DNA from 4 places in the Ensifer sp. ENS07 genome. Region 4 is predicted to be linked to each of the others. Evidence: predicted binding sites of a transcription regulator. Region 4 holds the regulator's gene; each other region holds the start of a gene.
What was found. Region 4 encodes LexA, which represses DNA repair genes until DNA is damaged. Its sites were predicted from a motif close to TGTTCNNNNTGTGTTCNG; they were not measured.
Positions count from the first base shown of each region.

Region 1 (5,785 bases), on a different contig from region 4:
CTTCTTCTTGGCCTCAGTCAGCTCGCGTTCCAGCTTGCGGCGCTCGTCGAGCAGCGCCTCGACGCGGCCGAGCACGTCGCCCGGCTGAACCTTCAGCGTGTTGGCGAGCGTCTTCACGCGCTCGTCCTGCTCGTTCAGATAAGCGCGTGCCGCTTCACCGGTCAGCGCCTCGAGGCGACGAACGCCGGCGCCGACGGCGCTTTCCGAGACGACGCGCACCAGGCCGATGTCACCGGTGGCAGACACGTGCGTGCCGCCGCAGAGTTCGACGGAATAAGCGCGGTTGGCCTTGGAGCCGTGGATGCCGCGACCCATCGAGACGACGCGAACCTCATCGCCGTACTTCTCGCCGAAGAGCGCCATCGCACCTTCGGCAATCGCATCATCGACGCTCATCAGACGCGTGGTCACCGGCGTGTTCTGGACGATGATCTCGTTGGCCATCTCTTCAACGACCTTCAACTCCTCCGCCGTCATCGGCTTCGGATGAGAAACGTCGAAGCGCAGGCGTTCCGGCGCTACCAGCGAGCCCTTCTGGGCCACGTGGGTGCCAAGCACTTCGCGAAGCGCCTCATGCAGGAGGTGCGTGGCCGAATGGTTGGCGCGCAGGCGCGAGCGGCGGGCGTGATCGACGTCGAGCTGGGCGGCGTCGCCGGTCTTGACCGTGCCTTCGGCCACGGTCGCGAAGTGGACGAAGAGCCCCTCGCCGCGCTTCTGCGTGTCGGTGACGGTGAGCTTGCCGCTTTCCGTCGTGATCGTGCCGGTATCGCCCATCTGGCCGCCCGATTCGCCGTAGAACGGCGTCTGGTTGAGCACCACCTGGACCGTGTCGCCCTTGGCGGCGGTTGCTACGACAGCGCCATCGCGCACGATCGCCTGGATCACGCCCTCGGCGGTCTCGGTGTCATAGCCGAGGAAATCGGTCGCGCCGTGCTTTTCCTTGAGCTCGAACCAGATGGTCTCGGTCGCAGCTTCACCGGAACCGGCCCAGTTGGCGCGGGCTTCGGCCTTCTGGCGCTCCATGGCAACCGAGAAGGCGTCGGTGTCGACGGTGATGCCCTTGGCGCGCAGCGCGTCCTGGGTCAGGTCGAGCGGGAAGCCGTAGGTGTCGTAGAGCTTGAAGGCGGTTTCACCGTTGAACTGGTCGCCTTCAGACAGATCGGCAGATGCGTCGGACAGCAGATTGAGACCGCGCTCCAGCGTCTTGCGGAAACGGGTTTCCTCAAGCTTCAGCGTCTCGGAGATCAGCGCTTCGGCGCGCACCAGTTCCGGATAGGCGCGGCCCATCTGGCCGACGAGTGCCGGCAAGAGCTTCCACATCAACGGATCCTGGGCGCCCAGCAGCTGCGCGTGACGCATCGCACGACGCATGATGCGGCGAAGCACGTAGCCGCGGCCTTCGTTCGACGGCAGCACGCCGTCGGCGATCAGGAAGGCGGACGAACGCAGGTGGTCGGCAATGACGCGATGGCTGGCGCGACGGTCGCCCTCAGCCTTGACGCCGGTCGCTTCTTCCGAAGCCGCGATCAGCGCGCGGAAGAGGTCGATGTCGTAGTTGTCGTGTTCGCCCTGGAGAACGGCTGCGAGACGCTCGAGGCCCATGCCGGTATCGATCGACGGACGCGGCAGGTTGACCCGCTCTTCCTTGGTGATCTGCTCGTACTGCATGAAGACGAGGTTCCAGATCTCGATGAAGCGGTCACCGTCTTCGTCGGCCGAGCCCGGAGGTCCGCCCCAGATATGGTCGCCGTGGTCGTAGAAGATTTCCGAGCACGGGCCGCAGGGGCCGGTATCGCCCATGGCCCAGAAGTTGTCACTGGTCGGGATGCGGATGATGCGGTCGTCGGAGAAACCGGCGATCTTCTTCCAGAGATCGAAGGCCTCGTCGTCGGTGTGGTAGACCGTGACCAGCAGGCGCTTGGCGTCGAGGCCATACTCCTTGGTGATCAGGTTCCAGGCGAGCTCGATCGCGTTCTCCTTGAAGTAATCGCCGAAGGAGAAGTTGCCGAGCATTTCGAAGAAGGTGTGGTGACGCGCGGTGTAGCCGACATTGTCGAGGTCGTTGTGCTTGCCGCCGGCGCGAACGCACTTCTGTGCCGTAACGGCCGTCGAATAGGGACGCTGCTCCAGGCCGGTGAAGACGTTCTTGAACTGCACCATGCCGGCATTGGTGAACATCAATGTCGGGTCATTGCGCGGCACCAACGGGCTCGACGACACGACCTCGTGACCGTTCCTGCGGAAATAGTCGAGAAAGGTCGACCGGATTTCATTCACGCCGCTCATCTTGCGTCCTATTCTTAAGCACCGATTCCGGCCCGGGTCCGGCCCACGCCGCGCCACTAAGCCATTGTCCCTAAACCCTGCGGCCACCCGTGGTGACCGCACCCTCCAACGCGCTGGGTCGCCGGAACCAAAGGCTTTTATCGCTCACATATCCGACTGTCCAGACGCCAGCAAAAAACCGGCCGCCCACGGGACGACCGGTTTTCTGGTAACCTCAGTGGACCGAGCGGCTTATGCTTCCGGCGGCTCGTCACCGTCGTCCGCTTCCGGACCGCCATTCTCGAGGAACCGATCAGCGATCAGGCCGGCGTTCTGGCGCAGCGCCGTCTCGATTTCGCGCGCGAGATCCGGATTGTCGCGCAGGAACGTCTTGGCGTTCTCGCGGCCCTGGCCGAGACGCTGGCTGTTGTAGGAGAACCAGGCGCCAGACTTTTCGACGATGCCGGCCTTGACGCCGAGGTCGACCAGTTCGCCGGTCTTCGATACGCCCTCGCCATACATGATGTCGAATTCGACCTGCTTGAAGGGAGGGGCCATCTTGTTCTTGACGACCTTGACGCGGGTCTGGTTGCCGACGACCTCTTCGCGCTCCTTGACCGAGCCGATGCGGCGGATGTCGAGGCGAACCGAGGCGTAGAACTTCAGCGCGTTGCCGCCGGTGGTGGTTTCCGGCGAACCGAACATGACGCCGATCTTCATGCGGATCTGGTTGATGAAGATGACCATGCAGTTCGACTTGGAGATCGACGCCGTCAGCTTGCGCAGCGCCTGGCTCATCAGGCGGGCCTGCATGCCCGGCAGGCTGTCGCCCATTTCGCCCTCGATTTCGGCGCGCGGCACGAGCGCTGCAACCGAGTCAACGACGAGAACGTCGATCGCGCCGGAGCGCACCAGCGTGTCGGTGATCTCAAGCGCCTGTTCGCCGGTGTCGGGCTGCGAGATCAAGAGGTTTTCGAGATCGACGCCGAGCTTGCGGGCATAAACCGGGTCAAGCGCGTGTTCAGCATCGACGAAGGCGCAGATGCCGCCCTTCTTCTGTGCTTCGGCGACGGTCTGCAGCGCCAGCGTCGTCTTACCCGAGCTTTCCGGGCCGTAAATTTCAACGATGCGGCCCTTCGGCAGGCCGCCAATGCCGAGCGCGATGTCGAGGCTGAGAGAGCCGGTCGAAACCGTCTCGATCTCAATGATGCTGTCCTTCCCACCGAGCTTCATGATCGATCCCTTACCGAACGAACGTTCGATCTGGGAAAGTGCCGCTTCAAGCGCCTTGCTTTTATCCACCGATTTGTCCTCTACGAGCCGCAAAGAGTTTTGTGCCATTTGGTCCACCTTTAGGTTATTGAAGCTACCGAGGCAATGAAGCCGCCGCAGGAGTTTTTGTACATGTTTTGTTCCGTATTTGCAAGAGCGCGACAACACATTGAAAAACAATAGCTTTCAACGATACGTTCGATTCTTGTTCACGGAACGAAACCAGAGTTTTCGAATGTTGGCGCAAGCCCTTCGAACCTGCCCGGCAAGGCTCGGCCGATTCGCCTGCGCATGAGACTTTGAGCAGGTCGGGCGCGTGGCGCTTCGCGACGCGGCATTGCAGGATGCCAACAGATATTCGGCCGATCGGCCAAGCAGAGGAACATTCATGACGCAAGCTGACATCGCCGTTTTCGGTGGCGCGCATATCGACAGGCGCGGCCGTATATCGGGAACGACAGCGCCCGGGTCGAGCAATCCGGGAAGCTGGTTCGAAGAAGCGGGCGGCGGTGGTTTCAATGCCGCGCGCAACCTGGCGCGGCTTGGCCACAGCGTGCGCATGATCAGCACCCGCGGCGGTGATGCGGCCGGCGAGATGGTGACCGCAGCCGCGGCCGCCGCTGGCGTCATCGACAGTCCCCTCACCTTTCTTGACCGCCAGACGCCGAGCTATACGGCGATCCTCGAAAACGACGGCAATCTGGTGATTGCGCTCGCCGACATGGAACTCTACCGGCTGTTCTCGCCACGGCAGTTGCAGCGGCGGGCGCTCCGCGAGGTCATCGCCGCGAGCAAGCTGGTGCTGACCGACGCCAACCTGCCGGAAGAAACGATCGCCGCACTTGCCCAGTCGGCTGCCGGCAACGGCCGCCTCGTCGCCGGCATCGCTGTTTCGCCGGCCAAGGTCATCCGCTACCGGCCGTGCCTCTCGCATCTCTCGTTCCTGTTCATGAACGAATCCGAGGCGCGGGCGCTGACCGGCAAGGAGGCGGCCGAGGCGGAAGAATGGCCGGCCCTGTTGCGCGGTCTCGGCATCAACGGAGGCGTCGTGACCCGGGGCGGCCGTGCGGTCGTTGCCTTCGAGGGCGATAGCGCCTGTGTCGTCGTGCCGCCGGCCCTGCCCGCCCTTGCCGACGTCACCGGCGCCGGCGACGCGCTCGCCTCCGGCTTCCTTTCCGCCCGCCTTGCCGGCCGCGATATCGCCGATTGCCTGCGGCACGGCATCGCAGCCGCCGGTTTGACGTTGCGTTCTCCCTTGGCCGCATCCGAAGAGATGTCCGCGGCCAATCTCGAACAGGCGCTGGCCCTTGTGCCCACGCCCCAAATGCTGTCATGACATTTGCCAGCAGAACTCCCAAGGAAAGACCATGACCAAACCCGCTTCCCCCTTCCTGCCGATGGAATATTCCGACGAGGTCGCAGCCGCCAAGGCGCGTGGCGCGCCGATCGTGGCGCTGGAATCGACCATCATCACCCATGGCATGCCCTACCCGGGCAACCTGAACATGGCCCGCAGCGTTGAAGCGATCATCCGCGAACAGGGTGCCGTGCCGGCGACCATCGCCGTCATTCATGGCGTACTGCATATCGGCCTTGACGATGCCAAACTCGAAGAACTGGCCAAGACCCAGGGCGCGATGAAGGTCTCGCGCGCCGATCTCGCCTTCGCGATCGCCGAGCGCCGCACCGGCGCGACCACCGTCGCCGCGACGATGATCGCTGCTGCCCGCGCCGGCATCCGCGTCTTTGCGACCGGCGGCATCGGCGGCGTGCACCGTGGCGCCGAGCTCTCCTTTGACATCTCCGCCGACCTCGATGAACTCGCCCGCACCGGTGTCATCGTCGTCTGCGCCGGCGCGAAGGCGATCCTCGACATTCCGAAGACGCTCGAAGTGCTCGAGACCCGCGGCGTTCCGGTCGTCACCTATGACAGCGAAATCTTCCCGGCCTTCTGGTCACGCGACAGCGGCCTCAAGAGCCCGCTGATGCTGAACAGCCCGGCCGCGATCGCCAACTTCCAGACCATGCGCGAGCTGCTCGGCGTCGAAGGCGGCATGCTGGTTGCCAATCCGGTTCCGGAAGCTGCCGAGATCCCGCGCGAAGAGATGGAAATCTATATCGCCCGCGCGCTCGACAATGCCGAGAACGACGAGATCACCGGCAAGGCGGTCACGCCCTATCTGCTCAGCAACCTCTTTGAAATGACCGAGGGCCGCAGCCTCGAGACCAACATCGCGCTGGTCGAGAA
Region 1 is NZ_JACVBE010000002.1:133,745-139,529, forward strand. It holds gene alaS (alanine--tRNA ligase) at 1-2,286, opposite strand, end outside; gene recA (recombinase RecA) at 2,518-3,606, opposite strand; gene IB277_RS07755 (carbohydrate kinase family protein) at 3,926-4,873, shown strand; gene IB277_RS07760 (pseudouridine-5'-phosphate glycosidase) at 4,905-5,785, shown strand, end outside.
Region 1: recA (recombinase RecA) is a predicted target of LexA. The motif match lies at 3,665-3,682, and genes of this name have one in related genera.

Region 2 (5,785 bases), on a different contig from region 4:
CGAAAACCTCGCTTACGGCCTGAAGAACCGCAAGACGCCGAAGGCCGAGATCGACGCCCGCGTCGCCGAAGCCGCTCGCATGCTGGAGATCGAGCCCTATCTTACCCGCAAGCCCCGTGCGCTCTCGGGCGGCCAGCGCCAGCGCGTCGCCATGGGCCGCGCCATCGTGCGCAAGCCGGCGGCCTTCCTCTTCGACGAGCCGCTCTCCAATCTCGACGCCAAGCTGCGCGTCTCCATGCGCGGCGAGATCAAACGCCTGCAGAAGCGCCTCGGTACGACCTCGCTCTACGTCACCCACGACCAGCTCGAGGCGATGACCCTTGCCGACCGTCTGGTGGTGCTGAATGGCGGTCGCATCGAACAGATCGGCCGTCCGCTCGACGTCTATCACCGCCCGGCCTCAACCTTCGTCGCCAGCTTCATCGGCTCGCCGGCGATGAACCTGATCAAGGGTGAGATCGAAGGCGGCAACCTGCAGATCGGTCTCTACAGGATCGCGCTTGGCGACCGTGCGCCGGTCGAAGGCCCGGTCACGGTTGGGCTTCGCGCCGAAGATCTCAAGCTCGCCGGCGTCGGCGAGGACGCCATGCTGTTCCAGGTCGACTATGTCGAGGAACTGGGCGCGCAGCGGCTCGTGCACGGCACCATCGAGAGCCAGGCGCTCACCATCGCGCTGTCTCCGGAGACGCCACTTTCGGGTGATCTTGCAGTGACGATCGCCGTCGACCGTCTGCACTTCTTCTCGACCGAGACCGGCAAGCGGCTGGAGCGCGGCACGTCGTTTGCCAATGAAGCGCCGGTTGCAGCGCCACGCCTGGAGACCGCATCGTGATCTCCAAGACCGTCGAGCAGCTTGCCGTTCCTTCGCTTGAAACCCGCGCCAGCTTTGCCGAGATCGTGCGCACCATTGCCGCCCATGACGCAGCCATGGCCGCACGGCCGGAGATGAACAGCGTGGAGGTCGGCGGCACACCGGCCTCCGATACGCCGCTCGCCTTCCCGTTCACCGTTGCTGCCTGGAACCTGGAGCGCTGCCTGTTTCCGGCCGAAAGCGCCGCCCATCTCGCCGCGACAAACGCGCCGGTCGTCCTTCTTTCAGAGATGGACAACGGCATGGCCCGCACCGGCCAGCGTCACCCGACCGCCGAAGTCGCCGAAACACTCGGCATGCACTATGCGTATGGCATCGAGTTCATCGAGATGGGGCTCGGCTCCGATACGGAGCGCGAATTCTGCGAGGACGAATTCAACGCCAAGGGGTTCCATGGCAATGCGGTGATGGCTGCGGTGCCGTTCTCCCGGCCCTTCATGTTGCGCCTATGGGGCGAACGCCTCTGGTTCACCGATGGCGAGCAGCCGCGCCTTGGCGAGCGCTGTGCGATCGGCGCCGTCATCGAGACGGAAGCCGGACCCTTCGTCGCCGTCTCCACCCATCTCGAGAGTGCGACGACTGCCGTCTACCGAGAGCGCCAGGTCAAGGAATTGATCGATGCACTCGACGAGACTTTCCCCGGCCTGCCGGTGATGATCGGTGGCGATCTCAACACCGGCAACCATGCCGGCGGCGATTTCGAGGCCGAAGGGCTGTTTGCCATGAGCGCCATCAGGGGCTTTACCCGCCATGGTGGGCCGCTCGACGTGATGACCACGCGGCCGAGCCTGATCACCCGCTGGCCAGAGCGGGCGATGAAGCTCGACTGGTTCCTGTCGCGCGGGCTGAAGATCGGCGAGACCACGATCATTCCTTCGCTTGACGAAACCGGCCGGCCGCTTTCGGATCACGATCTCATCACCTGCGTGATCGAAGGCTTCGAATAGGCTCGCCTCTCCTTGCCTAAGGCCCGCCCGCATTCTACATGTCGAGGGCTTTGCCAGTGCGGCAGAGGGCAGCGGTTTTCCCGTCCTCATTCGCTCCGGCGGTTTGAAATCGATCACGGCTATCCGTGATCCATGAGGGAATGGGTAGATGGCGAAAATCGTCAATGTCGGGGTCCAGATGGACCATGTGTCGGGCATCAACATTGCGGGTGACTCCACCTTCGCCATGAGCCTCGAGGCACAGTCGCGCGGCTATCGCCTCTTCCACTATACGCCGGAAAAGCTGTCGCTGCGCGACGGCAAGGTCTATGCGAGCGTGCAGCCGATGACGCTGCGCGACGTCAAGGGCGACCACTTCACGCTTGGCGAAGCCGAGCGCGTGGATCTTTCGACCATGGACGTCATCCTGCTGCGCCAGGATCCGCCCTTCGACATGGCCTACATTACCTCGACGCACCTTTTGGAACGCCTGCATCCGAAGACGCTCGTCGTCAATGATCCCGCCTGGGTGCGCAATTCGCCGGAGAAGATCTTCGTCACCGAATTCGCCGACCTGATGCCGAAGACGCTGATCACCCGCGACCCCGCTGAGATCGCCAGCTTCCGCCAGGAAATGGGCGACATCATCCTGAAGCCGCTCTACGGCAACGGCGGCGCCGGCGTGTTCCACTCGACCCGCGATGACCGCAACATGTCCTCTCTGCTCGAAATGTTCGGCCAGATGTTCCGCGAGCCCTTCATCGCCCAGGAATACCTGCCGGCGGTGCGCAAGGGCGACAAGCGCATCCTGCTCGTCGACGGCGAGCCGGTCGGCGCCATCAACCGCGTTCCGGCAGACCACGACGCCCGCTCCAACATGCATGCTGGCGGCCGGCCTGAGCCGACCGAACTGACGGCGCGTGAGAAGGAAATCTGCACCCGCATCGCGCCGGCGCTGAAGGAGCGCGGCTTCCTCTTCGTCGGCATCGACGTTATCGGCGACTACATGACCGAGATCAACGTGACATCGCCGACCGGCATCCGCGAAGTGAAGAAGTTCGGCGGCGCCGATGTCGCGAGCCTGCTCTGGGATGCGATCGAGCGCAAGCGCCTGATCAAGATCTCGGCCTAGGATCCATCTCGGGTCGATGGCGCTTGCCGCGGGCCTCCGCCTGCGGCCGTTTGCCGAAACGTCCCAGGTACAGGCCCGCGTCTCCTCAAATGTTCCGTTATTGTTCTTGTTTTTGTGCGCGATCCGTGCAAGGCTTCTGCCTGCAACCCTGGGCGGTTGTGGCGCCCGATAACTGGGCTGCCTGGGCGAGGGGGCAAGCATGGTCGCGCGCGTCAGCACGGTCGCATTTCAGGGTATCGAGGGTCTGCCTGTCGATGTGCAGGTGATGGTCGCGCCGGGCAAGGTCGGCATGCAGATCGTCGGCCTGCCGGACAAGGCCGTCGCCGAAAGCCGCGAGCGGGTGCAGGCCGCCCTTCATGCTTCAGGTCTGGCGCTGCCGGCCAAGCGCGTGACCGTCAATCTTGCGCCCGCTGACCTTCCCAAGGAAGGCAGCCACTTCGACCTGGCGATCGCACTCGGCCTGATGGCAGCCCTCGGCGCCATTCCCGGCGATGCGTTGGCGCCTTATGTGGTGATCGGTGAGCTCAATCTCGATGGCACCATTGCTGCCGTTGCCGGCGCGCTTCCCGCCGCGATCGGTGCCAATGCGCTCGGCAAGGGGCTGATCTGCCCGGCCGAAAGCGGACCCGAGGCGGCCTGGGCCGGGGCCGAGATCGACATTCTGGCGCCCCGCAGCCTGATCGCAATCGCCAACCATTTCCGCGGTACGCAGGTGCTTTCGCGACCCGAGGCCGCGATCCGCTCAGGCGCATCTAACCTGCCCGATCTCGCCGATATCAAGGGTCAGGAAAGCGCCAAGCGGGCGCTCGAAGTGGCGGCCGCCGGCAACCACAATCTGCTGATGGTCGGCCCGCCCGGCTCGGGCAAGTCGATGCTCGCTGCCCGCCTGCCGTCGATCCTGCCGCCGCTCAACCCGGCCGAGCTCCTCGAAGTGTCGATGATCCATTCGATCGCCGGGCAGCTTCCAGGCGGCAAGCTCTCGGACCGACGGCCGTTCCGCACGCCGCATCATTCCGCGACGATGGCCGCCATGGTCGGTGGCGGCTTGCGCGCCAAGCCTGGCGAAGCCTCGCTTGCGCACAACGGCGTACTGTTCCTCGACGAGTTTCCGGAATTCTCGCCGCAGGTGCTCGACGCGCTGCGCCAGCCGCTTGAAACCGCCGAATGCATCATCGCCCGCGCCAACCACCGCGTCAGCTATCCCGCCGCGATCCAGCTTGTCGCGGCCATGAACCCCTGCCGCTGCGGCATGGCCGGCGAACCCGGCCGCAGCTGCGCCCGTGGACCGCGCTGCATGTCCGACTATCAGGCGCGCATTTCTGGTCCGCTGATGGACCGCATCGATATCCGCATCGACGTGCCGGCCGTCAGCGCCGCCGATCTCCTGAAGCCGGCCGCAGCCGAAAGCAGTGAGGTCGTTGCCCGTCGCGTCGCCCGTGCCCGGGCGCTGCAGATCGATCGTTTCGCCGCCCTCGGACATCCAGAGCTGACAAGCAATGCCCGCGCGTCGACCTCGATGATCGAGAAGATCGCAGCACCCGATGCGGCCGGCCTGCAGCTTCTCCGGGACGCCGCCGAAAAGATGAAATTCTCCGCCCGCGGCTATCACCGGGTGCTGAAGGTGGCGCGCACTCTTGCGGACCTCGATGGTGCGTCGACGGTCGGCCGAATCCATCTCGCCGAGGCGATTTCCTATCGGATCGCCGGGGAACGCTTGCCCGTCGCCGCATAGCGGCGTGCCTGGAAAAAAAAGGGCGCCTCGTGGGCGCCCTTTCCGATCAGAAGTTATCCCAGCCTGATCAGCCGCCCAGGCCATCGAACAGCACCGTCGAGAGGTAGCGTTCGGCAAAGGAAGGGATGATGACGACGATGGTCTTGCCGGCATTTTCCTCGCGCTGGCCGACCTCGATTGCCGCGGTTAGAGCTGCACCGGCGGAGATGCCGACCGGCACGCCTTCGAGCTTGGCGACAAGGCGGGCGGCCTCGATCGCTTCCGCGCTGTTGACCGTGACGATCTCGTCATAGACCGTGGTGTCGAGGATCGCCGGCGCAAAGCCTGCGCCGATGCCCTGGATCTTGTGCGGCCCGGGATTGCCACCGGACAGAACCGGAGATTCCTCCGGCTCGACGGCGATTACCTTGATCGAAGGCTTGCGCGCCTTCAGCACCTGGCCGGCGCCGGTAATCGTGCCGCCGGTGCCGATGCCGGAGACGAAAATGTCGACAGCGCCGTCCGTGTCGTTCCAGATTTCTTCGGCCGTCGTCTTGCGGTGAATTTCCGGGTTGGCCGGGTTTTCGAACTGCTGTGGGATGATGGCGTCCGGCAGTGTCTCGACCAGTTCCTGCGCCTTGGCGATCGCGCCCTTCATGCCCTTGGCGCCCTCGGTCAGCACCAGCTCGGCGCCGAGCAGCGCCAGCATCTTGCGCCGCTCGACCGACATGGTCTCTGGCATCGTCAGGATCAGCTTGTAGCCCTTGGCGGCCGCGACGAAGGCGAGCGCGATGCCGGTATTGCCGGAGGTCGGCTCCACCAGCGTCGTGCGGCCGGGCGTAATCTTGCCCTGCGCTTCCAGGCTCTCGATCATCGCCACACCGATACGGTCCTTGACCGAGGCGATCGGGTTGAAGAATTCGAGCTTGGCGAGCAGGTTCGCCTTGACGCCCTTTTCCTTGGCAAGCTTGTCCAGCCGCACGATGGGCGTGTCGCCGATCGTTTCCGTGATCGAGGAGTAGACGCGGCCGCGGCCGGGCTTGCGTGTGTCGGACATGGGTTTCTCCCTTGGGCGTAAATTGTCGAGCTATGAGAATAGGAACAATGATCGCGCAATTCCAGAACGACAAACACCGCGCAGCGAT
Region 2 is NZ_JACVBE010000004.1:258,927-264,711, forward strand. It holds gene IB277_RS16230 (sn-glycerol-3-phosphate import ATP-binding protein UgpC) at 1-832, shown strand, start outside; gene IB277_RS16235 (endonuclease) at 829-1,818, shown strand; gene gshB (glutathione synthase) at 1,967-2,929, shown strand; gene IB277_RS16245 (YifB family Mg chelatase-like AAA ATPase) at 3,129-4,661, shown strand; gene cysK (cysteine synthase A) at 4,729-5,697, opposite strand.
Region 2: IB277_RS16245 (YifB family Mg chelatase-like AAA ATPase) is a predicted target of LexA. The motif match lies at 3,020-3,037, and genes of this name have one in related genera.

Region 3 (5,785 bases), on a different contig from region 4:
GGAATTTCTTGACGGGCAGAGCCTCGACGAAGGCCGGACCGTTCTTTGGCGTGATGACGAAGAGGCCATCCGGTTTCCTCTGGTCGGACGCCATCTTGGCGAGGAACTTGTTATAGGAGACGCCGGCCGAAGCGGTCAGGCCCGTCCTTGCCTTGATCTTGGCACGGATCTCCTCGGCGATCTCCGTCGCAAGTTCCATTCCCTTGAGGTTCTCGGTGACATCAAGATAGGCCTCGTCGAGCGAGAGCGGTTCGATGAGCGGCGTGTATTCGGCAAAGATCGCGTGGATCAGCTGTGAGACTGCGCGGTAAGCATCGAAGCGCGGCGTCACAAAAATCAGCTCCGGGCATTTCCGCTTGGCGGTGACCGACGGCATGGCCGAATGGACGCCGTATTTGCGCGCCTCGTAGCTTGCGGCAGCCACGACGCCGCGCGCCTCGCCAAAGCCAACGGCAACCGGAAGCCCGCGAAGTGCGGGGTTGTCCCGCTGCTCCACCGAGGCGTAGAAGGCATCCATGTCGACATGGATGATCTTTCGCGTGCGCTCAGAGCGTTCCATCACCGATCACGCGACCCAACGACTGGTCATAGCAGCAGGTCTTCTTCGGGCAGGGCGGCAGGAGGCTCGACGACAACAAGCATGTTGCCCGGAAGCGGCCGCTGCAGGTGCTTCACGTCGTCCCAGGATCCGGTGAGCCACAGATCGACCTCGTCAGGTGTGGTCAGGATCACCGGCATGGCCTTTTGATGGATTGGCGAGACGATCTCGTTCGGGGATGTGGTGAGGAAGCCGAAGAGCTCGTATTCGCGCTCACCATCGCGCACGCGCCTGACACCCTTCCATGGCGTCCAGAAGCCGGCGAAGAACATCAGCGGCCGCTCCTTAGTTCCAGCAAACCAGGCATTGGGGACTTTTCCGCTGGGAACCTTGGCCGCCGGATCCGGCTCAGCGAAGGAGTTGAAGGGGACGACGCAGCGACTGGTCGGCCCGAGCCAGCGTCTCCAGTGCGGAGAGGCGACGTTTCGGATGTTGGTGACGCCGGGATCGTAGTTCTTCACGAAAGCGGGCGGCGAGGGCATGCCCCAGGTGACACGCGCGATCTCTCGCTCTCCGTCTTCGCCGACGCGGACTACGGGCGCCTGATAGCCGGGGTAGACGTCATAGGATGGCTGGTTCCAGCCTGCCTTGTCGCGGAATGCCTTGGTGAATGCGATCACGGCATCACGTGTCGTCGTGATGTTGTAGAGATTGCACAAAGTTCAGTCTCCCTTTCTCACCTAGCTTCATATTAACGACTGCTCGCTTCTGTCGCCGTTCCCCGGCATTCGATCTGTTCATTGAACCAAGCGGCGTGTCCGTGCTGGCGTCTCGATGGCAATCAACAGTCTCTTTTCTGAACTTCGTTGACTCACAACCCAAATAGGAACAAATAGAGAACATATCAACAGGAAGCGCTAATGCATAGCCCTAAGGAGTTGTTCCTTCCAAAATGCCCCGTCCAGTCGACAATACCGTCGTCTCAGAACTTCGCGAGCGCATCCAGCGCCTTGAAGGCGCAAGCGGCCGTGGACGACAGGTCCTGCCATTTGGTGTCACCGAGATTGATCGGCGATTGCCGGGTGGGGGGCTCGTACTCGGCTCGTTGCATGAGGTCGCCGGCGGCGGCAACGGTGCGATCGACGGCGCGGCGGCGGCACTCTTTTGCGCGGGCATTGCCGCCCGCTCGAAAGGCAAGGTGCTCTGGTGTGTGACGCGGCCCGATCTCTTTGCGCCGGCGCTGGCTCAAGTCGGTCTTTCGCCGAGCCGCGTCATCTATGTGGAGGCCGGCGACGAAAAGGCGCTTCTTTCCTGCATGGAAGAGGGGCTTCGCCACGGCGGCCTCGGTGCCGTCGTCGGCGAGCTCGCGCGCCTTTCGATGACCGCCTCGCGCCGCTTGCAGCTTGCAGCCGAGAGTTCCGGCACGTTGGGCATTGCGATCCGCCGCTGGCGACGACAGGCCGAAGCCTCGGATTTCGGGCAGCCGACGGCATCGGTCACGCGCTGGCGCGTGTCCGTCATGCCGTCCGTCCCCTTGCCGGTTCCAGGCGTCGGCCGCGCGCGCTGGCTCGTCGAACTCATCCGCTGCCGTGCCGGCGAAAGTGCAGATTTCGAAGTGGAGGCCCCAGATGCCAAGGGTCGTATCGCTCTTCCTTCCGAGCTGGCCCACGGATCGCCTGAGGCGCAAGCTCGGCGACGCAGCGCCGCCGGCTGAAACGCCTCTCGTCCTCGTCGGTCGCGAACAGCGAAGGCGTGTGGTGCTCTCGGTAAATGCCGCGGCGATTGCCGCAGGCCTGAGACCCCGCATGGCCGCCACGAAAGCCCAGGCGCTCGCCGCAGGTCTTGTCGTCATGGATGCCGATCCGGCCGCCGATGAAGAAGCGCTCGAACGCCTGGCGCTCTGGGCGCTGCAGCGCTATGCACCGATCGTAGCCGCCGATCCGCCCGATGGCCTGGTGATCGATACGACCGGTGCCGATCACCTGCATGGCGGCGAGGACCTGATGCTGTCAGGCATGGTCAACCGGTTCTTCGGATCCGGCATCGAGGCGCGGGCTGCGGTTGCCGATACCTGGGGGGCGGCCCATGCCGGCGCCCGGTTTCTCGCTCATCCGACGCTGGTTGTCGCTCCGGGGGCGCAGCAGGAAACCATCCGTAACCTGCCCGTCGCAGCGCTTCGCCTCGATCCTGCAATCGTCCATGGCCTTCGCGCGCTGGGCTTCAACACGATCGGTGAGGTGGCCGGCGTGCCGCGGGCGCCGCTTGCCCTTCGATTTGGACCCGAACTTGGCCGTCGCATCGACCAGGCCATGGGAAAGGTTGCCGAGCCGATCGATCCGGTCCGCACGCCTGAACTTATCGAAGTTCGCCGTTCCTTCGGTGAACCGATTGCGGCCGCCGAGACGATTGCGCGCTATGCCGCGAAGCTTGTGGGCGCGCTCTGTCTGGTACTGGAAGAAAGAGGCCTCGGCGCGCGGCGCGTCGACCTTCTCTTCCATCGCGTTGATAACACCTACCAGGCGATCCGCGCAGGCACCGCGACGCCCGTTCGCGACGCCAAGCGCCTGATCCGGCTCATCACTGATAGGATCGAGACGATCGATCCGGGCTTCGGGATCGAAATCATGTCGCTGACGGCAACCCACGCCGAGCCGCTGGTGGCAAGACAGGTCGTTTCCTCGCTGGTCGAGGAACCGGAGGCCGATGTTTCCGGCCTGATCGACATCCTGGGAAACCGCATCGGCGCACGCCGGCTGTATCGTTTTCAACCGGTCGCCAGCGACGTGCCCGAACGCTCCATCAACCGCATCGCGCCGATGGCGCCGGACGAAGGTCTCGCCTGGCCCGGCCATTGGCCAAGACCGGTGCGCTTGCTTCTCCATCCTGAAGCGATCGAGACGATGGCGCTTCTGCCCGATCATCCGCCGGTCAGTTTCACATGGCGTGGTGTGCGCCGACGGGTGAAACGTGCCGACGGCCCCGAACGCGTCTTCGGCGAATGGTGGAAGCGCGATGCCGAGCTCGTCGCCGTACGCGACTATTTCCAGGTCGAGGATGACGCCGGCGAGCGCTACTGGATTTATCGCGCCGGCGACGGCGAACACAGCGAGACCGGCAGCCACCAATGGTTCCTGCACGGGATTTTCGGATGACGACGCCGCTTTATGCCGAGCTGCAGGTGACGTCGCATTTCTCCTTCCTGCGCGGCGCATCCTCCTGCGAAGAGCTATTCCAACGTGCCGCCGAACTTGGGCTCGAGGCGCTGGCCATTGCCGATCGCAACAGCCTCGCCGGCATCGTGCGAGCGCACCAGGCGGCCAAGGATGTCGGCGTGCGGCTGGTCGTCGGCTGCCGCCTCGATCTTGAAGGCGATCTATCGGTCCTCGTCTTTCCGACCGACCGGCCGGCCTATGCGCGGCTTTGCCGGCTGCTGTCGCTCGGCAAGAAGCGCGGCGGCAAGGCGAAATGCCGGCTTGCCTGGTCCGATCTCGTTGCCTATGGCGAGGGACTGATCGCGGTTCTCCTTCCCGATGCCGCTGACGAGGACTGCGCGCGAGAGCTGCGCCGTCTGAGGCAAGAATTCGGCGACCGCGCCTACCTGTCGCTGACACTCCGCCGCCGGCCGAACGACCAGCTGCGCCTTCATCAGCTCTCCAACCTGGCAGCTTCAGTCGGCGTGCCAACGGTCGTCACCAACGACGTGCTGTTTCATGTGCCGGAGCGGCGCATCCTGCAGGATGTCGTCACCTGCATTCGCCACAACATCACGATCGACGAGGCCGGTTTCCGCCGCGAGCGCCACGCCGATCGCTACCTGAAGCCGCCCGAGGAAATGGCGCGGCTCTTTGCGCGCTACCCTGAAGCGCTTACCCGCACCATCGAGATCCTGGAGCGGTGCCGGTTTTCGCTCGACGAGCTCGCCTATCAATATCCGGAGGAGCGATCCAATCCTGCACTGACAGCCCAAGAGACACTGGCGCAACTGACCTGGGAAGGTGCAGCCGGGCGTTACCCAGAAGGGTTGCCGGAAAAAGTCCGCAAGAACCTCGAGCACGAACTGCGGCTGATCGAGAAGCTTCTGTATGCGCCCTACTTCCTGACAGTGAATTCGATCGTGCGTTTTGCCCGTTCAAGGGACATTCTATGCCAGGGCAGAGGATCGGCCGCCAATTCGTCTGTCTGTTATGTGCTCGGCATCACCTCGATCGACCCTGAAATCAACGACCTCCTCTTCGAGCGCTTCGTTTCCGAGGAACGGCGCGAGCCGCCTGACATTGATGTCGACTTCGAGCACGAGCGCCGCGAGATCGTCATGCAATGGGTCTTCGAGACCTATGGCCGTGATCATGCGGCCCTTTGCTCCACGGTCATCCGCTATCGGTCGAAAGGCGCCATCCGCGATGTCGGCAAGGCGCTGGGACTGCCCGAGGACATGACGAAGATGCTGTCGTCGCAGGTCTGGGGCTGGGGCGAGGACATCGGCGAAAAACATGCCGAGGAGCTCAATCTCAACCTGTCCGATCGGCGCCTGCGCCTCACGCTCGATCTGGCCCGGCAGCTGATGGGGGCGCCGCGTCACCTGTCGCAGCATCCGGGTGGCTTCGTCCTGACGAACGATCGCCTCGACGAACTCGTCCCGATCGAGCCCGCAGCCATGGCTGACCGGCAGGTGATCGAATGGGACAAGGACGATATCGATATCCTGAAGTTCATGAAGGTCGATTGCCTGGCGCTCGGCATGCTCTCCTGCATGAAGCGCGGCTTTGATCTGCTCGCCGAACACAAGGGCATCAATCTCGATCTCGCGAGCATCCCGGCCGAAGATCCGCGCACTTACGCCATGATCCGGCGTGCCGACACGCTCGGCACCTTCCAGATCGAGAGCCGCGCACAGATGTCGATGCTGCCGAGGATCAAGCCGCGCACCTTCTATGACCTCGTCATCGAGGTGGCGATCGTGCGCCCCGGCCCGATCCAAGGCGACATGGTGCATCCCTATCTTCGCCGGCGCGAGGGCAAGGAGGCGGTCGTCTATCCTAAGCCCGAACTGGAGCAGGTGCTTGGAAAGACGCTCGGTGTGCCGCTATTCCAGGAACAGGCGATGCGGGTCGCCATCGAATGCGCCGGTTTCACGCCGGGCGAGGCCGATCAACTGAGACGCGCCATGGCGACCTTCAAGCATACCGGCGGTGTTTCGAAGTTCGGCGAGAAGCTCGTCCGGGGCATGGTCGCAAACGGCTATGAGCC
Region 3 is NZ_JACVBE010000007.1:300,794-306,578, forward strand. It holds gene dinB (DNA polymerase IV) at 1-559, opposite strand, end outside; gene IB277_RS22375 (SOS response-associated peptidase) at 586-1,257, opposite strand; gene IB277_RS22380 (ImuA family protein) at 1,491-2,252, shown strand; gene IB277_RS22385 (DNA polymerase Y family protein) at 2,167-3,690, shown strand; gene IB277_RS22390 (error-prone DNA polymerase) at 3,687-5,785, shown strand, end outside.
Region 3: IB277_RS22380 (ImuA family protein) is a predicted target of LexA. The motif match lies at 1,423-1,440, and genes of this name have one in related genera.

Region 4 (5,451 bases):
GGATCATCCGCGCCGCTGTTGTGCTGTGCGCTTCAGAAGTGAGGCTGCTAATACGCATGCTTTTCTGATTTGCCAAGCGCTTTTTTCAAAAAAAATGACAAGTTCCGTTGCGAGGCTGTGGAGAAGTCCCCAATTGTGGGAAAACACGCCGGATAGGGAATGATGAATAAAAACAGGAAGCAGACGCATTTCGGCATTGATCCGCAAACACGACAAGTCGTGCTGGGAAAATGGCGTATCGCGTTGCCCGACTCGCCCCTGCTGCGGATCCTGCTGGGTTCGCTGCTGGTGTTTTGTGGTTTTCTCGGTTTCTTGCCCGTGCTGGGCTTCTGGATGATACCGTTGGGCCTGATCGTGCTTTCCCACGACATTCCCTCGGTTCGCCGCCGCCGTCGTCGTCTGGCCGTCTGGTGGGCGCGCTGGCGCGGGAAGGCCAACTCCTCGAACGGCTCCTGAGGCGGACGCCGATTTAACGATCTTGTTGTCGAGGGCAGGGCGGTCGGCAGTTTTCGGTTCCTCGCGGCCGTCCCGTAGCAATTCCGAATCTCTCAACAAGGGCCGTGGCCGCGCAGGCGAATGACCGGTTCCTCGCGGTCTTCCCCTCTGTTGGGGTGCCCTCGAAAACTTTTCGGCAACCCATCAAACGCATAATGCGGTCTCGAATCAGGATGGGGACCGATGGCCAAAGCCACTACGAAACGTCGACGCCGCAGTTCGGGCCGAAGCACCAGCAAACAGGGCGGCATGGCGCCGTGGTATCTGGCCGCAGCGCTCACCCTTGGCGGCGTCATGGCCCACGACCATCGCGCCGAGTTGCGGCACTGGCCGGTGGTTTCCGATGTCATGGCCTTTGCATCGCGATCGGAAACGAAGCCGAAGCCTCAGCGCGCGGTTCCTGAAGCGCAGGAGCGCGTTGCGCAGCAGGCGGATAGGCACAAACCAAATCCGAAGCCCAACCCGGCGACGAAGGTTGTCCTGGCCGCCCCGGTGCCGTCGGTGAATGTCGGCGTCACGCCGCCAACCCCTCTCGTGCGGCCGAATGAAGAGGTGAAGACGGCATCCATCCGTACCGATCAGTTCTATTTTTGCGGCATTCGCAACGACAACTGCGTGATCGATGGCGCGACCTTCGTCTTCCATGGCGAGACGATCCGCGTCGCCGATGTCGATGCACCGCGAATCCGCCAGGCAAGCTGCGACAAGGAGCGTTCGCGCGGCTTCTACGCCAAGCAGCGCCTGCGCGAATTGCTGAATGCAGGCGACTTCAGGCTGATCTCGGCGGGAGGGCGATCAGATGCCAAGGCCGGCGAGAAACTGCGCCTGGTCACCCGCGGTGACCAATCTCTTGGACGTGTACTCGTTTCCGAGGGGCTCGTGCGGCCGTGGGAAGGGCGCCCGACGCCCTGGTGCTGAGATCAGCTGGGAGACGATCGGCGGACATCGTCGATCGTTCTGTGGAAAGTATCCGTCCTGCAATTCGACGGCGCGTTTTTCAGAAAATGCCTCTTGCGGTTTTTCTGCAATCATTCTAAATCCGCGCCAACGCTTGGTTATCCGAGCTGTGAGGCCTCGTGGCGGAGTGGTGACGCAGAGGACTGCAAATCCTTGTACCCCGGTTCAATTCCGGGCGAGGCCTCCAAAAATCTCACCTCGTTAAATTTGGTTTGGCGTTCTGCCTTAGGGCAGCGCGGTAAAATTCGCGACACGTCCGCGCAAGCCACGTCTCCTATGCCTCCGTCGGATCTTATCGCTTCGGTGAATTCGGTAGAGGGGGAACGATGACTCCGCTGAGATCAACCGCATCGGTAGCGTCCGTCAACATTAAGAACGGAGGCAATGGCATCAATGAAAAAGAGACTGATCCTGACGGCGTTGGCGTGTTTTGCGGCGACCGCTATGGAGGCGCGCGCGGACGACCTGGTTTTCCAGCTGAAGAACAACACCGGCGCGGTACTGACGAATTTCTATACGTCGCCGGTCGGCGTCAATGAATGGGAAGACGATGTTTTCGGTCGGCAGGTCCTGAACCCCGGCGAGAGCATGGAGATCACCATTGCCGACGGGCGGGACGTCTGCAAATACGACATGCGATTCGAATTCGAGGAAGGCTCGGCCCTCGATACGACCGAGGACACGCAGGATCTCTGCGAACTCGGCGAATACACGATCCACGAATAAGCGATCTGGATTTCAGGTCGCCTTAAATGGAAAGAGCCTCGCCACTTTCAGTGGCGAGGCTCTTTTGATTCGGCGTTCTGCCTGGAATTCAATGGTAGCGGCGGATCAGCCCGACGAGCTTGCCCTGGATTTTCACGCGATCCGGTCCGAAAATGCGCGTCTCGTAGGCGGGGTTGGCCGCTTCGAGCGCAATCGACGCGCCCTTGCGACGGAAGCGCTTCAGCGTCGCTTCCTCGTCGTCCACGAGCGCCACGATGATGTCGCCGGGATTGGCCGAGTTGCCGTTGCGGATGATCACCGTGTCGCCATCGAAGATGCCGGCCTCGATCATCGAATCGCCCTTTACTTCGAGGGCGTAATGCTCGCCGCTGCCGATCATGTCGAGCGGAACGGTAATGTCATGGGTGTTGTTCTGGATCGCCGAGATCGGCACGCCGGCAGCGATGCGGCCCATCACCGGGACGGAAACAGACGTGCTTTCGGCGACCGGCGCCGGCTTCGGCGTGGCAGGAGCGGCGGCCGGCGGCTTTCCGAGGCTGCCCTCGATCACGCTCGGCGAGAAGCCTCTGCGCGGCTGTTGCTGGCCGGCGGCGTAGGCTTCCGGAAGCTTGATGACTTCGAGCGCGCGCGCCCGGTTCGGCAACCGGCGAATGAACCCGCGCTCTTCGAGCGCCGTGATCAAACGGTGAATGCCGGACTTCGACGCCAGGTCGAGCGCATCCTTCATTTCATCGAAAGACGGCGGTACGCCCGACTCCTTCATGCGTTCGTGGATGAACAGAAGCAATTCCTGTTGCTTGCGGGTCAGCATGGCACGTCGCTCCAGAGGCGTGAAACAAATCAAGAACAGACACTATCTGTTCCATATGTGTTCCGCAAGTGCCTAAAATTCCGTGAATTCAGGCAATTGGCTGCTTCTGTGGGGGCGATTGGTCACTTTTGCGGGAGCGGGGCGGTTTTCGGCGACGGTTGCGTCCCAAAACAGCGCCGGGCAGGCCGGTCGCGCGCGTGATTCGAACGAATCGCGGCTCTCTTCGCGGAGAGACTTAAGTCGCTTGCGAGGCCGAGCAGGCGTCTTCGAACTCCTTCACCGTTTCGGCGCTGTTGTCTTCCGGAAGCACTGCGTCGGCCGCATCGGTCGCAACGGGCGTATCGCCGTCATAAACGAAGGACTGGATGTAGAACGCGAGCGCGCCCTTCCAAACATTGCGTCCATCGATCTGATGGCACGGCACGGCCCGTTCGAAATCGGTCTGGAGTTCATCCACCGTCGCGGCACTGAGCTTGACGTCAGGCATATTGGGCGATGCGACTATCGAAGCGAGAAGCAGGGCGGCAAGCACGGTGATCGTCCACTTGATGAAGGGGTGGGACTACGGGTTGGTAAACGATGTGAACCGCGCTTTCGTTCCGAAGTCCAGCAAGCATGGCGATCACTCTGCCATGTTCAACAGCTCTTTGCCCGCAGGCTGTGGCTGATTTGCGCCAGCCGCTCCATCTCAACCTCGTCTCGGCCGTTCTTCATGGACCGGCGCGGAGAATGCATCGGAGCTGCCAGCTTTCGCATCGGGCCTGGGGCGCGCAAAAATCCCTGCGGGGAAGGGCCTTCACCGTCTCGACAGGCCTCTAAAAAAAGATAACTTTGCGTGGAAAGTGGGGTGGTTGCATGCATAGATTGTCGTTGGTGGTGCTCGGCCTGTTGCTCACGGCTGGAGCGGCGTCTGCCGAAGAAGGGCGTTCGAATATCTGGAAACGGATCAACGCCTGGACGGTGGGATCCGATCCTTCCCTGGGAGGCTCGTGTTACGCGGCGACGAGCTATGACGCCGGCGCTATCCTTCGTATCGGCTTTTATCCGCGGGGATCGACGAACCTGGCGTTTCTTTCGATCGGCAATGCCGAATGGAAATCCATCGAGCCGCAGCGGGAATACGATGTTGCCTTGCAGCTCGACCGTGGTCGTCAGTGGCCGGCCGTTGCGTTCGGTGTTGATCTGACCGGCGCCAAGGCCCTTGTCGTCAACTTTTCCAACACCGACTTCTTTACCGAGTTCGTTCGCAAGAACACCTTGGCGCTGGCCTTCGAGGGGCGCGTCGTCGCGAGCCTCAGCCTGCGTGATTCGATGAAGGCGGTAAGCGAGATGTTCAAGTGCCAGGAGGCGGTGAGCGCCTTGATCCCGAATGGCGATCAGGGAGCGGCGAACGATCCCTTTGCGGGCGCCGGTGGCAATGCGCCGAACAACGATCCCTTTGCCGGCGGCGGCCAGACCAAGTCATCGAAAGATCCTTTCGCCATGTGATGGGCAGTCCGCTTGCCGCGGAGAGGTGAATATTCCTAAAATATTGCCTGGGATCGGCTAGGCACCCTCGACAGCGATGCGGGGACCTATCAAAATGCGGGCAAACGGGGGTTTTGCATGCGTAGATTGCTGGTCGGATTGGTAAGCTGTCTGATCGCCGCGGGATCGGCCGCGGCTGAGGAGTCCGAAATCATCAAGTGGAAGGATGTCGACGGCTGGACCGTTGCTTCCGACACCTCGATGGAGGGCTCCTGCTTCATCTCGTCGGTATTCGACGGCGGGGTCACCTTGCGCCTTGGGTTCTATCCCAAGGGCTCCGAGTCGCCGCTCTATATGAGCTTCGCCAGCGACGACTGGAGGTCGCTCGAGGTCGGCAAAGAGTACGACCTGACCTTCCGCTTCGACAAGACCGATCCCTGGAGCGCTTCGGCGACCGCTGCCGGTGATGCGAGCGGAAAGTTTCTGTTCGTGAACGTCACCGACGCCGAGTTCCTGACGGGCTTCGTGCGCAAGCGGGCCTTGGCCATCGCGTTTGAAGATCGCGTCATCGCGAATCTCAGCCTGCGCGGCACCGGCCCGGCGGCCGACGAGCTGATGAAATGCCAGCGGGCGGTCGACGAGATTATCGCCGACGAGGGCCGCAAGTCCAAGGAGAAGAAAGCCGACCCGTTCAGTGCACCGAGCGAGAAGCGATCGGCGCGGGATCCGTTCAGCCTCTGAAAACAGGTGGCCACGGGATCGGGCAGCGTTTCGCGAAGGCCGGACGGTGGCTTAGCATGGTGGTGTCCCCAGAGAGACTCGAACTGGCGATCTGCTGATGACAAATCAGCCGCTGTTCCGATACCTCGGCAACCGGGCACCTACTGATCGTTTTGGTGGAGCCGAAGAACGCTAAAGCCTTGTTTCTAATAATCTTTTTCCGTGTCTTTTCAGGTAATTAATTTTGAGTAGCTGTTGCTAATAATGCCCTTTTG
Region 4 is NZ_JACVBE010000001.1:1,321,394-1,326,844, forward strand. It holds tRNA gene IB277_RS06710 (tRNA-Asn) at 1-3, opposite strand, end outside; gene IB277_RS06715 (hypothetical protein) at 163-456, shown strand; gene IB277_RS06720 (thermonuclease family protein) at 679-1,413, shown strand; tRNA gene IB277_RS06725 (tRNA-Cys) at 1,566-1,639, shown strand; gene IB277_RS06730 (hypothetical protein) at 1,837-2,178, shown strand; gene lexA (transcriptional repressor LexA) at 2,267-2,989, opposite strand; gene IB277_RS06740 (hypothetical protein) at 3,225-3,521, opposite strand; gene IB277_RS06745 (hypothetical protein) at 3,845-4,477, shown strand; gene IB277_RS06750 (hypothetical protein) at 4,604-5,197, shown strand.